Regions from separate parts of the Paenibacillus sp. MMS20-IR301 genome, predicted to be linked through region 1. Evidence: a T-box and tRNA genes for the amino acid it is inferred to sense, from the RefSeq annotation. Region 1 holds a T-box; the other regions hold tRNA genes.
What was found. The T-box of region 1 lies ahead of lysS (lysine--tRNA ligase). A T-box ahead of a tRNA ligase gene usually reads a tRNA of that ligase, here a tRNA-Lys.
Positions count from the first base shown of each region.

Region 2: it has a tRNA-Lys gene. The T-box ahead of lysS (lysine--tRNA ligase) is inferred to sense a tRNA for this amino acid. The anticodon was not compared.
Region 3: it has a tRNA-Lys gene. The T-box ahead of lysS (lysine--tRNA ligase) is inferred to sense a tRNA for this amino acid. The anticodon was not compared.

Region 1 covers NZ_CP135275.1:2,041,741-2,048,499, forward strand. The annotation lists gene LOS79_RS08990 (ATP-binding cassette domain-containing protein) at 1-205, shown strand, start outside; gene LOS79_RS08995 (YebC/PmpR family DNA-binding transcriptional regulator) at 329-1,048, opposite strand; gene lysS (lysine--tRNA ligase) at 1,143-2,696, opposite strand; T-box leader at 2,787-3,053, opposite strand; gene LOS79_RS09005 (5-methyltetrahydropteroyltriglutamate--homocysteine S-methyltransferase) at 3,101-4,246, opposite strand; gene LOS79_RS09010 (LysR family transcriptional regulator) at 4,262-5,194, opposite strand; gene LOS79_RS09015 (phosphodiester glycosidase family protein) at 5,273-6,394, opposite strand; gene LOS79_RS09020 (GNAT family N-acetyltransferase) at 6,522-6,759, opposite strand, start outside.
Region 2 covers NZ_CP135275.1:3,209,340-3,216,098, forward strand. The annotation lists gene LOS79_RS14120 (DoxX family protein) at 453-899, opposite strand; gene LOS79_RS14125 (TetR/AcrR family transcriptional regulator) at 947-1,540, opposite strand; tRNA gene LOS79_RS14130 (tRNA-Lys) at 2,265-2,337, opposite strand; partial or broken gene LOS79_RS14135 (DUF3825 domain-containing protein) at 2,488-3,177, opposite strand; gene LOS79_RS14140 (DUF4435 domain-containing protein) at 3,369-4,976, opposite strand; gene LOS79_RS14145 (restriction endonuclease) at 5,035-5,427, opposite strand; gene LOS79_RS14150 (hypothetical protein) at 6,134-6,610, opposite strand.
Region 3 covers NZ_CP135275.1:3,173,815-3,180,573, reverse strand. The annotation lists gene LOS79_RS14005 (DUF1801 domain-containing protein) at 1-47, shown strand, start outside; gene LOS79_RS14000 (hypothetical protein) at 63-1,376, shown strand; gene LOS79_RS13995 (APC family permease) at 1,413-2,732, shown strand; tRNA gene LOS79_RS13990 (tRNA-Lys) at 2,927-2,999, shown strand; gene LOS79_RS13985 (glycosyl hydrolase 53 family protein) at 3,474-6,759, shown strand, end outside.

The DNA.
Region 1 (6,759 bases):
GATCATGAACCGTCTGGTCGATGCCGGGAATACAGTCATTGTTATTGAGCATAATCTCGATGTCATCCGCAACGCCGACTGGATTATTGACATGGGGCCTGAAGGCGGCTCGAGCGGCGGCCGGGTGATTTTCGAGGGTACTCCGCGGCAGCTGCTGGAAGACGGGAAGCACTCGCTGACCAGCCAGTATTTGAGCAGATCATAAAAATAACCCCAAAGATCAACCCCACAAAGTGCAGCTTTTTCATGAAGCTTAATCAGGTACTTTCTAAAAAAAGAGGACAAGCATATGTTATCTGCTTGTCCTCTTCTATTTAATCCGGAGATTCTATTCTTCCGAATCCACGTTATGGTACACCTGCTGTACATCGTCCAGCTCTTCAAGTGCATCAATCAGCTTCTCGAACTGTGCCTGCGCATCCTCAGGAATGGCCACATAGTTCTGCGGCAGCAGCGTCAGCTCGGCTACGGTAAACTCAGTAATGCCAGCACTGCGGAACGCTTCCTGTACAGCATGGAACTGGTCCGGCTCAGCATAGACAATTACGGCTTCTTCCTCTTCCAGCACATCACGGACATCGAGGTCTGCTTCAATCAGCAGCTCCATCACTTCATCCGCAGATTTACCTTCCACCCCGATTACGGCAGTCGGATCAAACATATACGTTACCGAACCGCTGACACCCATGTTGCCGCCATTCTTACTGAAGGTCGAACGGACCAGCGGAGCCGTACGGTTAACGTTATTGGTCAGCGCATCGACAACAATCATCGAACCGCTTGGACCGAAGCCTTCATAACGCAGCTCAACATAGTTCTCGTCGCCGCTGCCCTTCGCCTTCTCCAGTGCACGGTCAATAATGGCCTTCGGCACATTGTAAGTCTTGGCACGTTCCAGAACGACCTTCAGTGCACGGTTCGATTCCGGGTCAGGCTCGCCCTTCTTCGCGGCTACATAGATTTCTACACCAAACTTGGCATAGACCTTACTTGTATTAGCATCCTTGGATGCCTTCTTTTCCTTAATATTATTCCACTTACGACCCATATATTTACCGCTCACTTTCCAACATTTGATTAAAAACAGTCTTGTATATTATACCTCTCTTCGATATATCCCGTAAAGGGCAGTCCCGTGTCATTCATAAATCCAGCAGCAGCAGCATTTTTTCCGTCCCTGCCGCCTGAATCAGCATCGGCAGACGCGGCCCTTCATCCGCATTCAGCACCAGCTGATAGATGATGGTGAACAGCCTTTTTTGCTGAGCCCGCATTGTTTTTTTGTCCTCATGGTGACAGATAGCGTAGACCGCAGTCATTTGCTCTTGATCATTCAGCTTGCTGCTCCGCAGCAGGCCGCATAAGCTGCGCAGCCATTTCAGCTCTTCGGCAGTCAGCGAATGGTAATAGGCCAGGTTCGGTGAGGAATTGAAGGTAACCAGCTTGTGCGGCATCCAGTTTCTGAGCCAGTGCTCTGCCCGGTCTGCAGTCTGCAGCAGCTGCTCTTCATCCGGCTCCTCGCCAGCCTGTGCCAGAATACCGCGGAGACGTTCTCTGCTGAAATTGATGAGCGGCAGCAGACCGGCAATCTGGCTGAAGCTTGGCGCCTTCCTTGCGGATTCACTCGGCAGCGATAACCCGAGGGCTGCCGCGTAATCGCCGCTTAGTGTTCCCGCAGCATACCCGGCCGCGTATCTTTCGAACTCCGCATAATTACGGAGCACATCCTCATCGAACCCGATATGAAAAGCAGCACCCGGCTGGTATTTGGCGAACAGAAAAAGGATATTCTCCGGGGCGTAGATGTTCAGCAGATCATCGGGTGTATAATGATGTCCCGATGAGCCCGACATTTTGGAATAACTGCCTTTGATGCTAATGAATTCGTATGGCTCATACATCGGCGGTGTGTTGCCGAAGATCCGCTCCGAGATTACTGCTGCTACATTGTAGCTTCCCGTTTCCGAGGAATGATCGCGGCCCCCCGGTTCGAAGTCCACCTGCTCCAGCTTCCAGCGCATCGGCCAGTCGATTTTCCAGTGCAGCTTCATATTGTCCGCCTGCGTTACACTCAGGGTCTCGCTGTGACCGCATTTGCAGCTGTATGCTACAGTCTCCGCTGTGTCATTGAAATGGTGCAGTGTGGTCGAATCTTTGCCGCATTGCCTGCAATAAATATTCACCGGATAGTAGGCTGCCCGGTCTTCCGCCGAGCTCTCCCCTGTTTTGAACGCCATCAGAATATCGTAGATTTCCTCCCGGTGCCGCAGCGCATGCAGAATTTCCGGATAATAACGGCCGGACTGGTATTCCCGGCTCTGGTAGATGAACTCCGGCCTAATCCCGAAGACTCCGAGCGCCCGCTCGAATTCCGCCTCGAAATGTGCCGCGTAGGAGGCATGACAGCCATAGGGACACGGAACCTGAGCGTACGGCATGCCAATGTACTGCACGAACCCGGGGTCTACATTTGCAGGCACTTTACGGAACCGGTCAAAGTCATCCCAGGAGAAAATAAAGCGCACCTCCTTCCCCGCCTTCCGCAGCGCCTTGGCTACAAAAGCCGTAGTCACAATCTCCCGGAAATTTCCGATATGTACCTGGCCTGACGGACTGATCCCTGATGCACATACAAACGTCTGCCGCTCCGGATGGTTCTCTATCAGCCGGCCTGCTATTCTTTCTGCCCAATGCACAATTAATCACCTCTACAGTTTATTTGAAATTACGCCAAACCAGACTATGCTCTGAAAAAGCAAAAAAGCCCCCGTCCTCAAGATTATAATCTTGAGGACGAGAGCTTAAAGTCAGCTTCGCGGTACCACCCCAGTTTGCGGACATGTTGCCACGACCCGCCTCTTCGGGTACGGCCATCACGCTTATACCCTATCTCTGTAACGGGAGATCCCGGCATACCATCCTTAAGCGCAAGGCCTAATTCCGTATGCAGCTCGGAGACTTTTTTCAGATCAGGTTCTTCGCTGCCCCCTTTCACCATCCTGGAGCTCTCTGTGAACGCGCCGCCTGCTTACTCTTCTCTTCATCGCTTGTGTTGTTGTCAGTTATTATGTGCAATGATACTGCGGCCGGAAGGGGTCTGTCAATTACTTAGATCATTCTCGCCAGAGCTGGATACCCAGACCTCATCCGCCGTCTCAATCACCAGCCGCAGCTTGTCCCATTGCTCTTCTTCCGTCAAAATATTGCCTTCCTCCGAGGAGGCGAAGCCGCACTGGGTGCTGAGGCACAGCTGATTGAGGTCGACATATTGCGCCGCTTCGGCAATCCGGACCTTTAGCTGCTCTTTGTTCTCCAGACCGCCATGCTTCGTAGTTACAAGTCCGAGTACGACAAACTGATCGCGGATGAAGCGCAGCGGCTCGAAATCACCGGAGCGTTCATTGTCATATTCAAGGAAGAACGCATCGACCCTGGCATTAGCGAAAAGCTCTTCGGCAACCGGCCCGTAGCCCCCGGCAGCGAACCAGGTTGAACGCAGATTGCCTCTGCATACATGCAGCGCAATGGTCATATCCGCCGGACGTTCGGCGATGCTCTCATTGATCAGCCGGACATAGTCCTTCGCCAGCTGATCCGGATCGGTTCCTCTGCTGCGAAGATGCGCTCGGTGTCTGCCGCTGCACAGCGTCCCCCAGGTCGTATCGTCCAGCTGCAGATACCGGCAGCCCGCATCATAGAAGGCCTGAATGGCGGTCCGGTACACCGCAATAATGTCCTCATACAGGGCTTTGGTATCCGTGTATACCTCATTCCCGTTATAATCCTGCACGAAATGGAACAGGGCCGGGGAAGGTATTGTCATTTTGGTCAGCATGCCGCCGGCCAGCTCCTGCAGTCTGGTGAAGTCCTTGACCATGGGATGCTCGCCGAATGCGATTTTGCCGCTGATCTTGAAGCTCTCTGCGCGGTTGACCTGATCTTTCGCCGTGCCGGGCTGTCCGAGCGTAATCTTCTGCGTTCCCTGAATGCCGAAAAAGAAATCCAAATGCCACCAGGAACGGCGGAACTCGCCGTCGGTTACTGCCTTAAGCCCCAGCTCCTTCTGCTGCACCAGCAGTTTGGCAATCTCAATATCCTCAATTTCACGCAGCTCCGCAGCGGTAATTTCGCCCTCGGCATACCGGGTGCGTGCTATTTTCAACCCCTCCGGGCGCAGGAAGCTTCCGACAATGTCGTAGCGAAAGGGCGGTGTTGTTCTTGTCGATTGGGTACCTGGACTAATCATGCGTCCCTCCTGCAGTTATAGTAGGAATGATTCCAGCTCGAAATATTTCCCCGACACCAGATCATTCAGAATCTCAATATAAGCCGCCATGATCTCACTCGGCCTGCGGTCCTTGTGGGCAATCCAGCCGACAGAGAACACTTCCCTGCTGTCAAAAGGAATCGTCACCAGCCCCGCATCAATCAGCTCTGAGGCCATAATGCCCGTGCCTATCGTATACGAACTGCTTCCCAGCAGCAGGTGAGTCAGGGTAGCCCGGTCAGTAACCTTAATATTCTTCTCAATCTGTGTGAAGCTAAGCATCTCTTCCGCGAAATGAAGGGAATTGTTATCCCCCTGCTCAAAGGTAATGTAGGGATACGGCAAGATATCCTCCGTGCTGATCCGCTCTTTAGCAGCCAGAGCATGTCCGGCCCGCACATACACATGCGGATTCGTATTGAACAGCGGAGTGAACTTCAGATTCCCGTCACTGAACAGCTTGTTCATCACCTTATAATTACTCTCGTTAATATACAGAATGCCGATATCACTGCGCAGCGTACGCACATCCTCGATAATCTCGAAGGTCTGTGTCTCCCGCAGGCTGAAATTATACTCCTCCACCTTGCTCTCATTCATCAGCTTCACAAAAGCGTCCGTAACAAACGCATAATGCTGGGTGGAGACTGCGAAGTACATCGGGCTGCGCTTTTTGCCGGTATAGCGGTTCTCCATAAATTCGGTTTGTTCAATAATCTGCCGGGCGTAGCCCAGAAATTCCATACCTTCCGCAGAGATGCTGATCCCCCTGTTGTTGCGTTCGAAGATGGTTATCCCCAGTTCGCTCTCCAGCTCCTTGATCGCATTGGAGAGGCTGGGCTGGGACACAAACAACCGTTTGGCCGCTTCATTCATAGAGCCGCTGTTCGCAATCTCGATCGCGTAGCGGAGCTGCTGCAATGTCAAACCTCTTCCCCCTCTAATCAAGGACTATTTCCATATTAAAATATCCTGGCACACCCCGGTGTAGTCAGCGTACCGCTGTTACTGTGTCCGCTTTTTGCCGGCATCGATTTTGGACGGGTCCAGCCCTTCCCAGATATTCTTGATATCCGCCTGCTCGGGATGCTCGAACACCAGGAATGCCGTAGGCAGATAACGTTCCCCGTACTGCGATGACGGCTTGTTAAGAATCTCGTTGTCCTTCACCAGCACAGTTGATGATCCGCCGTCCAGATTCGCTGCAATCACCGCACCATGCTTCAGCATGATCTGCTGTACATCATACAGGTTCGCTCCGATGCTGTAGCCGGGCTGTCTGCCGTCGATTACCACGAAGATCAGTGCCCCGTCTGCCCGCTGGCCCATCGCCGTTCTTGGCGCAATTCCCCAGCCCTCGGCAGCATTCTTGATCTGGCCTTTACCGTTCACGATGATCCGCGGCTGAAAAGTAACCGCCTCCTGCACACCGAGCTTACTCAGCTCATCTAACGTGTAGTTTCCGGCAATCATTTTACCTTCCTTGTCCAGCCCGACGATCTGCGTAGACTTCTTGCCGCCTAGTCCGTTGTAATACAGCTTCCCTTGCGAGATCACAAGTCCAATCGGCTTAAAGCCATTGCCCTTCCAGTTCGGATCAGCGAAGCCGCCGCCGTTCACCCCGGCGATTGCCCCTGTCCGGGCGACCATACTGGAGACCTTTTCCCCTGAACCGATTTTATTGGGCACTCCCAGGCGCACCTTAGTCGGGTCGTTTACGATCATAACATAGCCGCTGTACCCGCTGCCTGTAACCTCTTCAATCTCGACCAGCGGCTTCTCTGGAGCGACAGGGTCCGGTGCAATGTCATGGGTATCCAACTCATTGCCCATCTCCTGAAACCGCTGATTGTATTCGGTGACCCTGTTCTTCAGCTCGTCCTCACCAATTATATATTTCGCCATATAGCGATGCTGTGTTGTAATCAGTGTATCGGCCAGCAGATAACGTGTATTACGTGCCGACGGAGCCAGATAGAACCAGCTGCCGGCTGCAATCAGCAGGATGAAACAGATCATAAACACCCGGAATAATGTACGGAAGAATCCCCTTTTCTTCCGCTTGCGGGCCGGTTTCTTCTTCTTGCGGACGGTGCTGCGCTGCGGTAAAGATGATGCAGAATTCACTACTGGTTAGCCTCCCTAAACCAAACTGATAATGTATAAATCCATAACTCGCTTAATTCATAATAGACGAATCTGGAAGTTTAAAAGTTTCAGTTTGTTAAGATTGCCCGCAGAGCAGCTGTAAGTTTCATCTCGATTTTGTTAGATACAGCGTTAACTCATCATCAACACGGACCTGGCTGCCGGGTTCAGCAGGTATGTTATCATACATCAATCCTCGGCCGTCCGGGATGAAACCGCGTCTGATATACATTCTTTGTGCAGTTCCATAGCTGGCATACAGCCCGAAGCCGATACCGATTGTCCTAGATCTGGCGAACGCCGCTTCTTCAAGCGCTTCCGCCAATACACTCCCTATCCCGCGG
Region 2 (6,759 bases), 1.2 Mb from region 1:
CTCCGACTGCTTCAAAATCACTTCGTAACAATACTGACGACATAATTCTCCTGGTCCATGTGACTAAAGTCCCAAGCGCCTGACTTACGAACCGTAACGAAGATCAGCGGTATTTTTGATAAAACATTGCCTTTGTTTGCTAAAGACCACACACGCTGCCGGATAACTGCTATATGTTGGTTTGAGTTCATTTTCATTATCCTAGCGTCACTGTTGAGTGACTGGGGGGTTCCTTACGGACCTGAGAGCCTTTATTTCTACCAAAATCCCTGTTTCGCCTGCCTTACGGACACAGATGCACTTATTTGCGGGTACTGGAGTGAAATGTTGCCGGATTGAAGGAAATAAGAGCTGTAGTGTCCGTATGGCCTGGAAAATGAGCAGATTTGAGTAAATAAAGGCTCTGGTGTCCGCAAGGGTGAAACGCACCCTGTTGATTAACTTAATTAATGCTATTGGAACAACGGGGAGGCAATCAGTATAGCCGTAATAAAAACGAGCTGAATGCCTATGCGGACCGGCAATCTGGGCACAGGCCTGCCGCCGACTGTCATGTTGTTGCGTGCTGCATGGATGTTGGCGGGAAGCATTGCAATAAGAAGCACCACCAGGCACACAGAAGCAACCGGTGCGACAGAGGGCAGTAGCATTCCTAGTGCTCCGGCAATTTCCAAAATCCCGGTGACCGTCACGATCCGTTCTTTCTGCGGAAAAGCAGGCGGCACCATTCTCACCAAATCAGACCGCCGCCGACCCCAGTGAGCAGAAGCACTTAGCAGCAGCATAATGGATACTGCCCATTGCAGGGATGTATACCAGTCATTCCAATGAGTCAAACCCAAGAAACCAGCCACTTGGAACAGCAAAAAGGATACAATGAGCGCGATAAACGGAACCATTTCAACTTCCTCCTTTTAGCGTCGGTTATCTGTCTGTTTGGGCAGCTTCAATTTTTCAGAATTCCGGCCATAAAGTCTGATACTCTCTTCGCTGAAAGGGATTCAGTTGATGTACGCAGGGATGCCTGCACACGCAGGCCCAGTGAGAGCAGGACGAACAGCTCTGCTGTCTCATCAGGGTTTACGTTTTCGTTAATCACCCCGTACTTTTGACCCGTAATGATCCACTGTCTGGAAACAGAGACCGACCGCTCATGAAAATGCTCAAGCACTTTCGCTACCACTGGTTCATTCTCCTTGCCCAGCATGTACAAAAGGATTTTGTTAGTCGCCTCATGGCTGTCTTCTAATCCTGCAAGACTTCTGGAAATCGCCTGCATGGGTCCTTCGAATGTTTTGTCAGGGCTGCTTGCGACTGCTTCCTCAAAATGTTCATTAACAGCTTCCAGCCGCTCCTCCAGCACTCTGGCGAAAATTTCATCCTTACTCTTTACATAATGAAATATTGCCCCCTTCGATAACTGCGACTGCTCCATGATATCCTTTAAGGTAACCGCATCGCAGCTTTTGTGCCGCAACAATTCCTTGGTTGCATCCAGAAGTTGCCGGATGGTATGCTCCCGGCGCTCCGAATTCTTCATGGCACTCCACCTCTTCATTCCGAATTTGTATAGGGTATAATGTTATTCCAATTATACATACCGACCGATGGTTTGTAAATTAACAAACTGGATATCCATCTTTGCCTGCTTGCTCCGGACGGCTGGACCTTTCTCCAGCTGGCTTAACCCATTGTGGAAGTACCTCTGCAGACTGGTGAATTTGAACCAATTACTTATTGCCATCGTGACAATTGGAGGATCGTAGAATTCCATACGGACCTGAGAGCCTTTATTTCCGCCAAAATCGCTGTTTCGCCTGCATTACGGACACAGATGCACTTATTTGCGGGTACTGGAGTGAAATGTTGCCTGTTTGAAGGAAATAAGAGCTGTAGTGTCCGTATGGCCGGGAAAATGGGCAGATTTGAGTAAATAAAGGCTCAGGTGTCCGCAAGAGTCAGGCACAGGTAGTCAGGGGCTAAACGTGGCGTGAGGAGCAGCGTGTGGGTAAGGTTTGCGGGGCGCGATACCTACAGATATACAGCACACAGGCTGGGGCCAGGCGGGATACAGTTACGACGCGAGATAAAGTAAGGATGCGGTTCAACTCGGGAGTTCCTGGCGCGGGAGGCGCGGTGCACAGTACATGCTGCCGGCTAACAGTAGACCAACGCACACACCCAGCACAAGCGGGAAAACTCGCGGACTGAGATCAGTATATCCGAACAGCAAAAAAACGGCATCGCTGCCGTTTCTTCTAGGATGGACTCTCAGGGACTCGAACCCTGGACAAATTGATTAAGAGTCAACTGCTCTACCAACTGAGCTAAGAGTCCATGGTATGGTGGAGAATAGGGGGCTCGAACCCCTGACCTCATCGCTGCCAGCGATGCGCTCTGGCGTGATGGTCAGGGGCACTGCCCTAAGTAGATGATATCAAACTTATACAGACACTACGTTTATTCTAATATTAAGTAGGTTTAGCTTCATTCGGCTTCAGGATCTGGTTTTGTAATAAGTCTAGCATTTTTATATGCCATGTCCAAAGACAAAAATGTTTGTGCCACATAAGAATTGCTTACTCTCCTAAGAGGCAAAGCACAAGTAGCCCTATATTTATCTATGTCAATTCTTGTACAGACAGGTATAAGCAATTGAATTTCGCCTTGGAAATATTGAGGGATAGCTAACTTATAATTTCTTCTAAGTCTTTTCAGTGAATCATAAATAAGTGAGCGTAACCATGGTTCTAACATGTCTACTGTTAGTTCCCGAAGTATATCCATCCACCTTTCAAGTCTATCATCAAGTATGTGCTTATGCTTAAAGCTAATGTTACTTGTTTTTCTGTAATCAAATATAAAATCTACAGGATCATCTATATAATATGCCGGCTCTGGCAAGGCCGAAAACTCACGGATTGGATCTACTTTACGACTACTCTCCTCATAAAATCCAATTAGCTTATATTTCAAATCTGCAGGATTACTTTTGTAGAATAATGCATAAATGTCTTCACGATTTCTGAACTCTAAACCGGTATTAAAACATGAATATAGTGAGTTCTCTACTATTTTATGTTTTTCTTTAGTATACAGCCTTTCAAAAGTATGAAAAACATAGTTCCAAATAATGTATAAATCTTTAGAGACGCCAATCGTCGGTTCGGCAATTCCACTCCAGTTCTCACTTTAAGCTAAATTATCAGTCAAGTAATACAGTTTTTTCGATATTATTTATGTGTGCATATGTTTTAAGTTTGAAAGTTTCTCGGATAATACTTTGAGTTGTAGACAAACAATCCCTCATATTTTAAATTGCAATCCCTTTTACACAAAATTCTAATTGAAAGCACTTTACTTCTCGGTTACAATGGAAATTTAGGCAGGTAATTTCCAAGCGCCTTTTGAAACTGCTCTTTGTATTGTCCCCTGATTCTCCTGAGAAATCGTTCTTCATATCCTTCCTTCCTTAAATGTAATACTGTCGCAACTTCTTGCACTAAGCTTTTTCTATTGTAATATTTAAGGGCTTTTTTATAATCCGCCTCTTGAAGAATAGCGGTAAACAAACTATCATTTTGACTATAAATATCATCAATTTTTACACTCTCAATGAGTTGCATTGCCGCTTCCTTCAGTTGTGCTAGTCCTTTTGCTTTCGTATTATACGTATTAAGTCGGAAGGAAATCTCTTTAGCGCTCCTAAGAGAGATTTGATTTTCCAATTCTCCCTGAAGTCGTTTTAATATATTTATTTTTGCTTTAGGTACGACTTCTTCCTTCGGTAACTCATCCAAATTGCTCATTAACTCAATTACTTCCTCCACAATTAGTAAATTTTCAACTTCCGCTACCTCAAGTGAATAGACTCCATAAGTTTCAAGGTTATCAAGTTCTTCATCCGTTTTATAGTCTCTATCGATAATTCCATAACAATCAAACATATGAAGCTCAGGTGAATTACGCAATGCTCTAGTTGACTCTATAACTTTTTCACAACTTCCTCTCGGAACTACAAAGTAATCAGGGTATTGCACCTGATAAATCGCTGTGTCAAAACTACCTCTTTCGCCCTCAACAAATAGAACTTTCTTTCTACTTCCAATAATATTCATTACAAGTTCTTCTGGAAGCCCGATGACCTCAGGAACTTCCTGTATCTTCCACCATACACCATCAAATTCTTTGATCCAAAACTTTTTAGAACCAATTCTAGATGATGCAAAGTCTAAATCATGTGTTATATATATAAAACGGCAGTCCTTTCTGACTTCCTCTAATGTATCCCATAGTTTTGTCATCACTGAGCGATGTAGATGAATTTCAGGCTCATCAAGTATTAATATTGTGCCGGGTACAGCACATAGACATTGGCCAATAAGGTATAGAACTACCCTCTCTCCATCACTCATTTCTTTTCCATGATAGCTAGGAGATTCTATTCCTGGAGTTGTGACTTGAACACGTCCTTCACTGAGAGTTACTTTGCGTTGAGGATAAATCAAGTCCCAAATATAAATAAGTTGATCTATCGGAGAAAAAGGAATATCCCCCATTTCTTTCTCCCCTCGCATTTTACGCTCAGTTGACTCTTTTACATATGCTTCATTCCTCGCATTATGTTTGGCAAATAATGTGCTAAGCACTCTATCAAAATCACTCAATATAGCAGTAGCTGGTATACCTCCCCACTTAAAACCTATTTTATTAGAACGACCTTGAAAATTTTCTGTACCGAAAAATAGCTCATTTTGAGCCTGCTCAAGGAATTTTAAAGGAGCGAATTCTGGTACATTTAACTGACGTTGAGCAGAAATACGTTGAACCTTTTCTCCCGGCATCGTTTCTTCTATTTTTACTCCTAATCGTGTTTTTCCTGAACCATTAGGTCCAACAATCACAATATTTTGTTCTAATTCCAATTCTTTCATCTCATAAACATTCTCACCAGGAAACATAAGAGTTATATTCAATTTAAGGCCTCCAATATATTTGTGTAATGTAAATGCATATCAAAGTGAGTTCTTGCAATTAACCTTGCTCCCATCTCTTCAACCTATCATCCAACGACAGCCCATTAATCAGCTTAATATTAAGCTTATCCGCTGCCTCCTTCGCCGCCTTAGTGAAATTACTCGTCGTCACAATCCAAGCATCATAACAGCCATGTACCTGCTTACCGGCTTTAAGTCGCAGCACAATGTCATTTCCGACATCCTGCTTCCAGCGCTTGCACTGCACGGCGATTTTGTACCCCTCTTTGCCTTTGAGGATCAAATCCACTTCGTGATCGCCGGAACCACCGACGCGTTGTACGGTATAACCTTGATCTATGTAATATAACTCCATTAACCTCTCAAAATCCGTACCGGACAATGTCCTTGCGTCCGCATATAGAATCTGTGCATCTGTCAACTTCTTCATGGGTGTCTTAGTCGAAGTGCTGTGAGAACTACTTTTAGCTTTGGCTGTACTAACTTGCCTCACTCCACTCGTTCGGGTGGATTTCTTTGCCTTCTTGTCCTTTCGCCGCTTACGAGTCCACATGCCACCGAATATTTCACCGAGAATAACGGAACCAAACAGGATTCCAAAGAAGAATCCCCAATGTAAACCATGAATGCTGTAATAGAACCACACTCAAACAATTCAAAGGACTATCTACCCAGAATGTCCGACATAAGAATTGATCTTTCTTCTAAAATTTCTATATTCCGGTTATATTCCCTCCACTATATCATAAGTTTGGTTTGATTTGGCATAGAAAAAACCCCCGAATATGTCCGAGGGCGTACTAATCGTTGACTGTAAGCTATAGTGATAAATTCATAGGCTTGTCGCTCTTGGATGACTCTTTCTTCTTGAGTTTGACTTCATGAGTCAATACTTTACTTGCCGGCTTAGCGAATAAATTACCCCTGCCGTACTCAGGAATGAACCAATATCTAGCTTAAAAGAAACCATACAAGAGTTTCTTTGTGATGTTATATCATCATCCTATAATTGTCCTTTGCTAGAGCAATTTTGGATGATAATTGTTGAATTCCCTCCTAGTGGATATAGCTATGGAGATAGCAAAAGAACGACATCTCTGCCGTTCTTTTGAGGGACCTCGACAATTCGAATCAAATTACTCATCTTCCAAAGTACTAATTCTTGTATCCAGTGCCGTCAGTTTAATCTGCCTTTTATGTTCAGGATCCTGATTATACACATATTTAAAGAACTGGCGAACCTCTTTTTTAGTAGAAATATTCTCTTTCACGCACAAAAAGCATAAATCTTCTATAGTATCCTGTACGATTAATTCTGGAGCAAGTGCCTCATCTGAACCCACAAGTAACTGCTCATCTTGTATAACTTCTCTAATGTCATAATCGTTACTACATATATAACCAGCTGACAGAAATATCGCTGCTGCCAGCGAATGAATTTCACCTGTGTCGCTCGTTCCCTTTATAGGTCTTCCCTGAAGTTTTTTCTTTTCGTCCAGTCGTTTGAAGCCTTGCTCAATATACTTGACATTTCGTTCGTAGATTGAAAATTCATCATCTGCAATCTGCTGGGGATCGTTTGGATCAAAGAGAATCCACTTACCCTTTCCCATACGTTCCAGCACAATCTTTTTATTGGACTCGATTTATATTTCGGCCAAGACCTCGGAATGAATGTATAGTGTATCGTACAGTTCATTTAGCCAGCCCAGTACGTCACTTTTTTGGTAAGTCACGGCGAAATTTATAATATTGGCATCAA
Region 3 (6,759 bases), 1.1 Mb from region 1:
TAATCCGGCAATCGGTGGCGTTTCTGAGAGAGACTTATGGAGAGTAGATCAGGAGGAGATTTATGGTGAAGAAGCAGTTAATTAGCCTATTATTCATTATTGTTCTGTCTGTAAGTGGCATCAGTACGGCAAATGCAGAGACAAAGGCGGTGTATCCGACAGATCACGGGCCCCGCCAGTCCGCATTTGCGGCACCGGCAGCAAAGCCCGGGCTGAAGTGGGCGGTTCCTTTTGACGGGGACATAGAGCAGGTGGTCATTGATTCTGCCGGAATCTTGTACGTCCTCTCTGACAATTCGCGTGAGCTGAAATTGACTGCAGTCCAGCCGGGCGGCAAGCTCCTCTGGTCCAAGGTGATTAATGGCTCAGCCGCAAGCGGCCTCTATCTGTATAATGATAAATATCTGATTGTGTCAGGTACGCTGGATACGCAGGAGGTCCGTGATAAGTCGGAGGTGTATCAGCCGAGCGGAATCCTCTCTAAATATACCATTAGCGGAGAGCTGGTCTGGGAAAATATTTATGAAGATACGCATTTTGCTGTCCGGCACAGTGACCTTACGGTGGATGAGACAGACGGATTCATAGCTTTTGCTGCCACCCTGTATTCCACGGCAAAAGGTAGCAGCCTCACTAAAGAAGAGGTCCGGCTGATTGGGGTAAGTGCTGATGGAAAGACACAGTTTAATACGCCTGTGGTTGCTTCAACCGATAGGATTCCGGTCTATTACTCCAACCCGCTGATCGTAAAAGGCAATATCTATCTCTCCTCATCCAAAGGGTATTACAGGCCCTACAGCAAGCGTGCGGAAATGGCCGAATTCGATGACGCCAGGTTCATGAAATACAATAAGCAGGGCAAGCTGCTGTCCAGTACGGATTATAAAGGAATTGTTCCCTATGCTCCGGTCTATTATAATAATCATTTCTATCTGGTTGGTGAGCCATACAATAAAGATAATAACCTGTATATCATCAATACGGACGGCAAGCTTACCAAGAAGATTAGCGTGAAGCGCGGATTTATCGGCAGTGAGCTTCCTCCTTCGATCAGCAAGGAGGGGAATATTGTTTTTGGACAACGTGTGTATGACCCAAGCGGCAAGCTGATCTGGAGCTTCCTGCCTGCTTCCCTCAAGGAAAAGGTATACCGGTTCTACCCGAAAGACAGGCTAACGATAGACAGCAAGCAGAATATCTTGTTCACCAGTATGGATAACCTGAACGGCGGTAACGGTATTACATCCATCAATATGATTTCCCGGAAGGTAAACTGGTATGTGAAGGTAGATTCTGTCCTGGACAGTCCGGTAGTCATCGGGAAAGACGGAACAGTCTATGTCTGGGGAACCAAGCTGTTTGCATTTGGCTCTTAAGCTGTATCAGATTCATAAATATGAGCTGGAAGGACAATGAACGACATCATGAGTACGAAGCCGTTAGTGAAAACTGTTACATTTTTTGAAGCCCTGGCCCTGGTGGTAGGAATGATTATCGGATCGGGGATTTTCCTGAAGCCGGGGATTGTACTGAATAACGCGGGAAGCCCATGGATGAGCATCCTGGCCTGGGGTGTAGGGGGACTGATTACGCTGGCTTCGGCCCTGAGCGTGGCGGAGATCGCTGCGGCAATTCCGAAGTCAGGCGGCCTGTATACCTATTTAAGTGAATTATACGGCGGTGTATTCGGCTATCTGCTGGGCTGGGTGCAGGCGGTAATCTCCTATCCGGCATCGGTTGCGGCGCTGGCGATTGCTTTTGCTACCTACTCGGGGTATTTCCTGCCGCTCAATCACTGGCAGCAGAAGCTGCTGGCGGTGGGCATTCTCGGGTTCATTCTGCTGATGAATGTCATTGCCACCAAATTCGGCGGAATCATCCAGACGGTGGCAACGGTGGGCAAGCTGATTCCGGTGGCAGGGATCGTGGGTGTAGGCCTGTTCTCTAACCTGGCTCCCGGCTTTGGCGGAATTGGCGCATCAGCTGCGGGTGCAGGCTTCGGGGCTGCGGTGCTGGGCACGCTCTGGGCGTATGACGGCTGGATCAGCGTCACTAATATGGCAGGAGAAATCAAGGACCCGGCAAAGACGCTGCCAAAAGTCATTTCAATCGGGGTTATCTTCGTAATCGCTGTATATGTACTCTTTAACATTGCCGTGTTCAAGGCGCTGCCCTACGGGCAGATCATTTCTTCAGCGACTCCGGGTGCGGATGCAGCAGAGGCGCTGTTCGGCAGCGGCGGCGGAGCTTTCATTACAGCAGGGATTATTGTCTCTGTGCTGGGAGCGCTCAACGGATATCTGATGACTGCGGCGCGGGTGCCGCAGGCGATGGGGGAGCAGAAGCAGATTCCGTTTTCCCGGGTGCTGAGCAGCATTCATCCGAAGTTCCAGACACCGGCCAATGCGCTTATTTTCCAGAGTGTGCTGGCAGTCATCTATATTTTCTCAGGGACTTTTAACACGCTTACTGATCTGCTGGTGTTTGTGCTGTGGATATTCTTTACGATGGGCGTATTCGGCGTGTTCCTGCTGCGCCGGAAGCTGCCGCCGGTTCAGGGGCGCTACCGTGTGCCGTTATACCCGCTGACTCCGATAATCGGGGTAGGCGGCGGAATTTACATTCTGGCCAGTACAATCATCAGTGATCCGCTGCGCTCGCTTGTAGGCATCGGCATTACGCTGGCCGGACTCCCGATATATTATGTGCTGGCCCGGAAGAACCGGGAGTAGCCAAGCTTGCGGAATCTGCTGCGGTGCAGGGCTGTTCCTGCTTTGTGCTGCGGCGGTCTGCTGCTGATATATTAATTTTAAAGAAAAGGTTGACAGAGGCGGATTTAAAAAGTATACTATGAAAGTATCTTTTGAGCGGAAGTTCACAGCTTAGAGATTCTCGTCTAGTATAATTGCATACATAGACACCATCTGGACTCTTAGCTCAGTTGGTAGAGCAGTTGACTCTTAATCAATTTGTCCAGGGTTCGAGTCCCTGAGAGTCCATCCTAAAGAAAACGGCAGAGATGCCGTTTTTTTGCTGTCTGGATATAATTAATAAGATTTTGGGTCCCGTAAAATACCTGAGTCCGCTTATTATCACGGAAGTGAACTCATTCAAGGATGAAGCAATATACATCTTCAGTTCCTAGAGGAAACTCAGGGATAGTTGTATTATGTGCAATTATATGGAAAGAAAAGAAGTTGCTCGATCGGATAGCTGCACTCTGTACAACTAAGTTCGCCTGAAAATAAACAGTGCTGAATAGCACAATCAACAGCTACAAAATATCAAAAAAATTGAATTAGTATATGTTTTCGTTGTTTTGCCTAATTATGGGCGGCCATTACATTCGTCTATACTAACCTGAGACGGTGAAGGGGGAAGTGAGGAGGCGGAAACGAGCGGAACATTATTTTATGAAAGCGCTTATTAATCTTGTTAAGTGCTGTTTGCTATACCTAAAAGGAGGATATTTAATGAAAAAAGGACAACGAATACTTGTTAAGCTGCTTATCCTTGCAATTCTTGTATCCATGACGGCCTTGGGTCAGCCGCTCAAGGTAAACGCCTCAACCCTTCCGGGTTCGTTCGCCAAAGGCGCCGATGTCAGCTGGCTGCCGCAACTGGAAGCCTTGGGTTATAAATTCTACAATGAACAAGGAGCAGAGCAGGATCTGCTGCAGATCTTAAAGGATTACGGAATCGACTCGATCCGCTTGCGGGCTTTTGTGAATCCGTCAGATGATCCTTCCAATGGCCATAACAGTACAGAGGAACTGGTGCAGTTGGCCTCCCGTGTAAGCGCTCTCGGGTTCAGGGTTATGATTGATTTGCATTACAGCGATTCCTGGGCGGACCCGGGGAAGCAGGTTACACCTGCAGCCTGGGCTAATGACAATCTGGAGCAGTTGAAGGTGCATGTATCGGAGTATACTTCGGAAGTCATGAATGCGCTCAAGACGGCAGGCGTAACCCCGGAGTGGGTGCAAATCGGCAATGAGATTAACAACGGAATGATGCACCCGCTCGGGAGCTACAGCAACACTGAGAATCTGGTTCAATTGATTCAAGCCGGATCAAGTGCGGCCAGAGCGGTTTTCCCGGCAACGAAGATCATCATTCACCGGGCGAACGGGGCAGATAACGGAGTAGTCTCTTTCTATGACGGACTGGTTGCGGCAGGGCTCAAGGATACTGATTACGACATTATTGGTTTATCCTATTATCCCGAGTCGGTCTTCACTTCCAGCATTGATGAATTATCTGCCAACATGAATACGCTCGCTGCTAAATTTGGCAAGGAAGTTATGATTGTAGAGGTTGGCGGAAACGTCAGCACGAATGCAGACAATGTATATAACATGCTCGTAGCTGTGCAGAACCATTCCAAGGCGGTGCCGGACGGGCAGGGAACAGGCGTGTTTTATTGGGCGCCTGAAGGCGTTTATTTCGGATATCCGCTGTCTGCATGGAATCCGGATGGTACTCCTTCTTTTGCAATGAATGCATTTAAGGACGGGGCTGCGGAGATTAACCGCTATCCGGTAGAATCACTTACGCTGGATAAGCACACAGCTTCCATTGAAGAAGGGGGAACGGGCAGTATCAAGGCTGTCATAAGTCCTGATAATGCAACCTATAAAGGCGTTACCTTCACAAGCTCCAATCCCGAAGTTGTAAAAGTAGACCGGTATAAGGGCACGATTTCCGGCCTTGCTGCCGGGACAGCTACAGTAACTGCTGTTACGTATGACGGCGGGTTTACAGATGCTGCTGAAATCACTGTAGTTGCGGGTACAAGCTTAATCCAGAATCCCGGTTTCGAGGATGGCTTGAACAACTGGACAGTTACAGGTGATGCCGGCGCGGTAAGTACAGATTCCGACAAGCATTCAGGATCAGCTGCATTGCATTACTGGAGTGCGGGAGCTGGTGAATTCCAGGTATCCCAGACGATTACAGGGCTTGAGAATGGAACCTATCAATTATCGGCCTGGGTCTCGGGCGGCGGTGAGGAAGAGACCGCTGAGATTTTTGCGGGAGATCAGAAGCAGAGCTTCAAGAATACAGGCTGGCAGATCTGGTCCAATCCGGCGATTGATCATATTGAAGTTACGGATGGAATACTCAGCATTGGCGCAAAGCTGAAATATTCCGGCGGGCAGTGGGGAAATATTGACGATTTCAAGCTGGTTAAGCAAGCCGGAGCCATTCAAACGTCGAATCTTACAGTGAACGGAAAGCTTGCTGACTGGTATTTGGAAGGGAACAAGCCTTCAACATTCGGTGACAGCAACGCTTCGGGCGGATTTGATTATGGCGACGATAAGCCAATTGATTTCACGATTACCCACGAGATTACAGGACTTGAGCCCGGAACCTATACACTGAATGCTAAAGTATTCGGGGACAAAGGCGAGCCTGATCCCGGATCAGTCATGTACATTGTTTCGGAGGGACAGACTTATTCCGTTCCAATCACCTATTCAGGCAGCGCCTGGCTGAACCCCCGGACGCTGACACTGAAGTATGTACATGTCGGGGATGACGGAATTGCCCAAGTGGGCTTCACGGTAAAAACAAATTCGGACAATCATTACGGTTACCTGGACGAGGTGACATTTGTGCGGAACCCTGACTCTTCTCCGGAAATTCCAAGTGAGCCTACGCCGGATCCGGGAGAGGCGCCGGCAGAAACGCCAGTAGAATCTCCGGCTGCAAGTCCAACTGCAAGCCCTTCACCAAGTCCAACCGCGGATTCCAGCAGTGTGTGGTCTGCTCCGCAGGCGGCACTGAAGCCAACGCCGCAGCCAGCGGCGCAGCCGGATGTTAAAGTGCTGACTACCCCGGAAGCAAATGCTGAGAATAAGATTGTAATCTCGGCTCAAGACGGAGTGAAGGAAGTAAGGCTGCCTGCAAACGCAGCTGCAATAAATGGGACAAATCGCCTAAGAGTGGAAGCTAAGGATGCGGTTATAGAGATTCCGGGGAAGGTTCTTAAGGAGCTTCAAGTGCTCGCTGGAGAGAATGCTGAGGATAAAATGATTTCCTTAGAATGGGCGTCTTTGTCTGCTGAAGACAAGTCCGCGCTGTTACAACTGGCGGATAACAAGAGTGATGCTGAACTGAAGCTGGCTGGAGATGTGTATAGCTTCAATCTGTCTATCGTTAATCCGGACGGTACAAAGACCCCGATGACACACTTCACAGAACCGGTCACCCTCCGTTTGAAGGTGCAGGCTGGCGCAAATGTGCAGCTGCTCGGAGTGTATAATATCGCAGACGAAGGGACACTTGAGTATGTTGGCGGAACGATGGATCAGGGTGTGATGCTCGCTCAGGTAAATCATTTCAGCAAGTATGCCGTACTCGAATATAACAAGACTTTCGCAGATGTTGCCAGCGATCATTGGGCATACAACGTAATTAAAGAAGCTGCAGCCAAACATATTATTGCAGGCATCAGTGAGAGCAGCTTCGCACCCAAGCAAGAAGTGACCCGGGCAGAATTCGTCTCCATGCTCGTCCGCGCGCTTGGTGTGAAGAACGCTAATGCCAGTCCGTTTAATGACGTAGAACATACAAAATGGTATGCGGGCGGGATTGCAGCGGCTTATGAAGCCGGTCTGGTGAAGGGTTACGCAGCAGGCAGGTTCGAGCCTGAAGCGCACATTACACGTCAAGAGATGGCTGTGATGCTGATGCGGGCTTACGAGATTCGCACTGGAAATGTAACACCGTTAGTTTCACTTGCTAAATTTT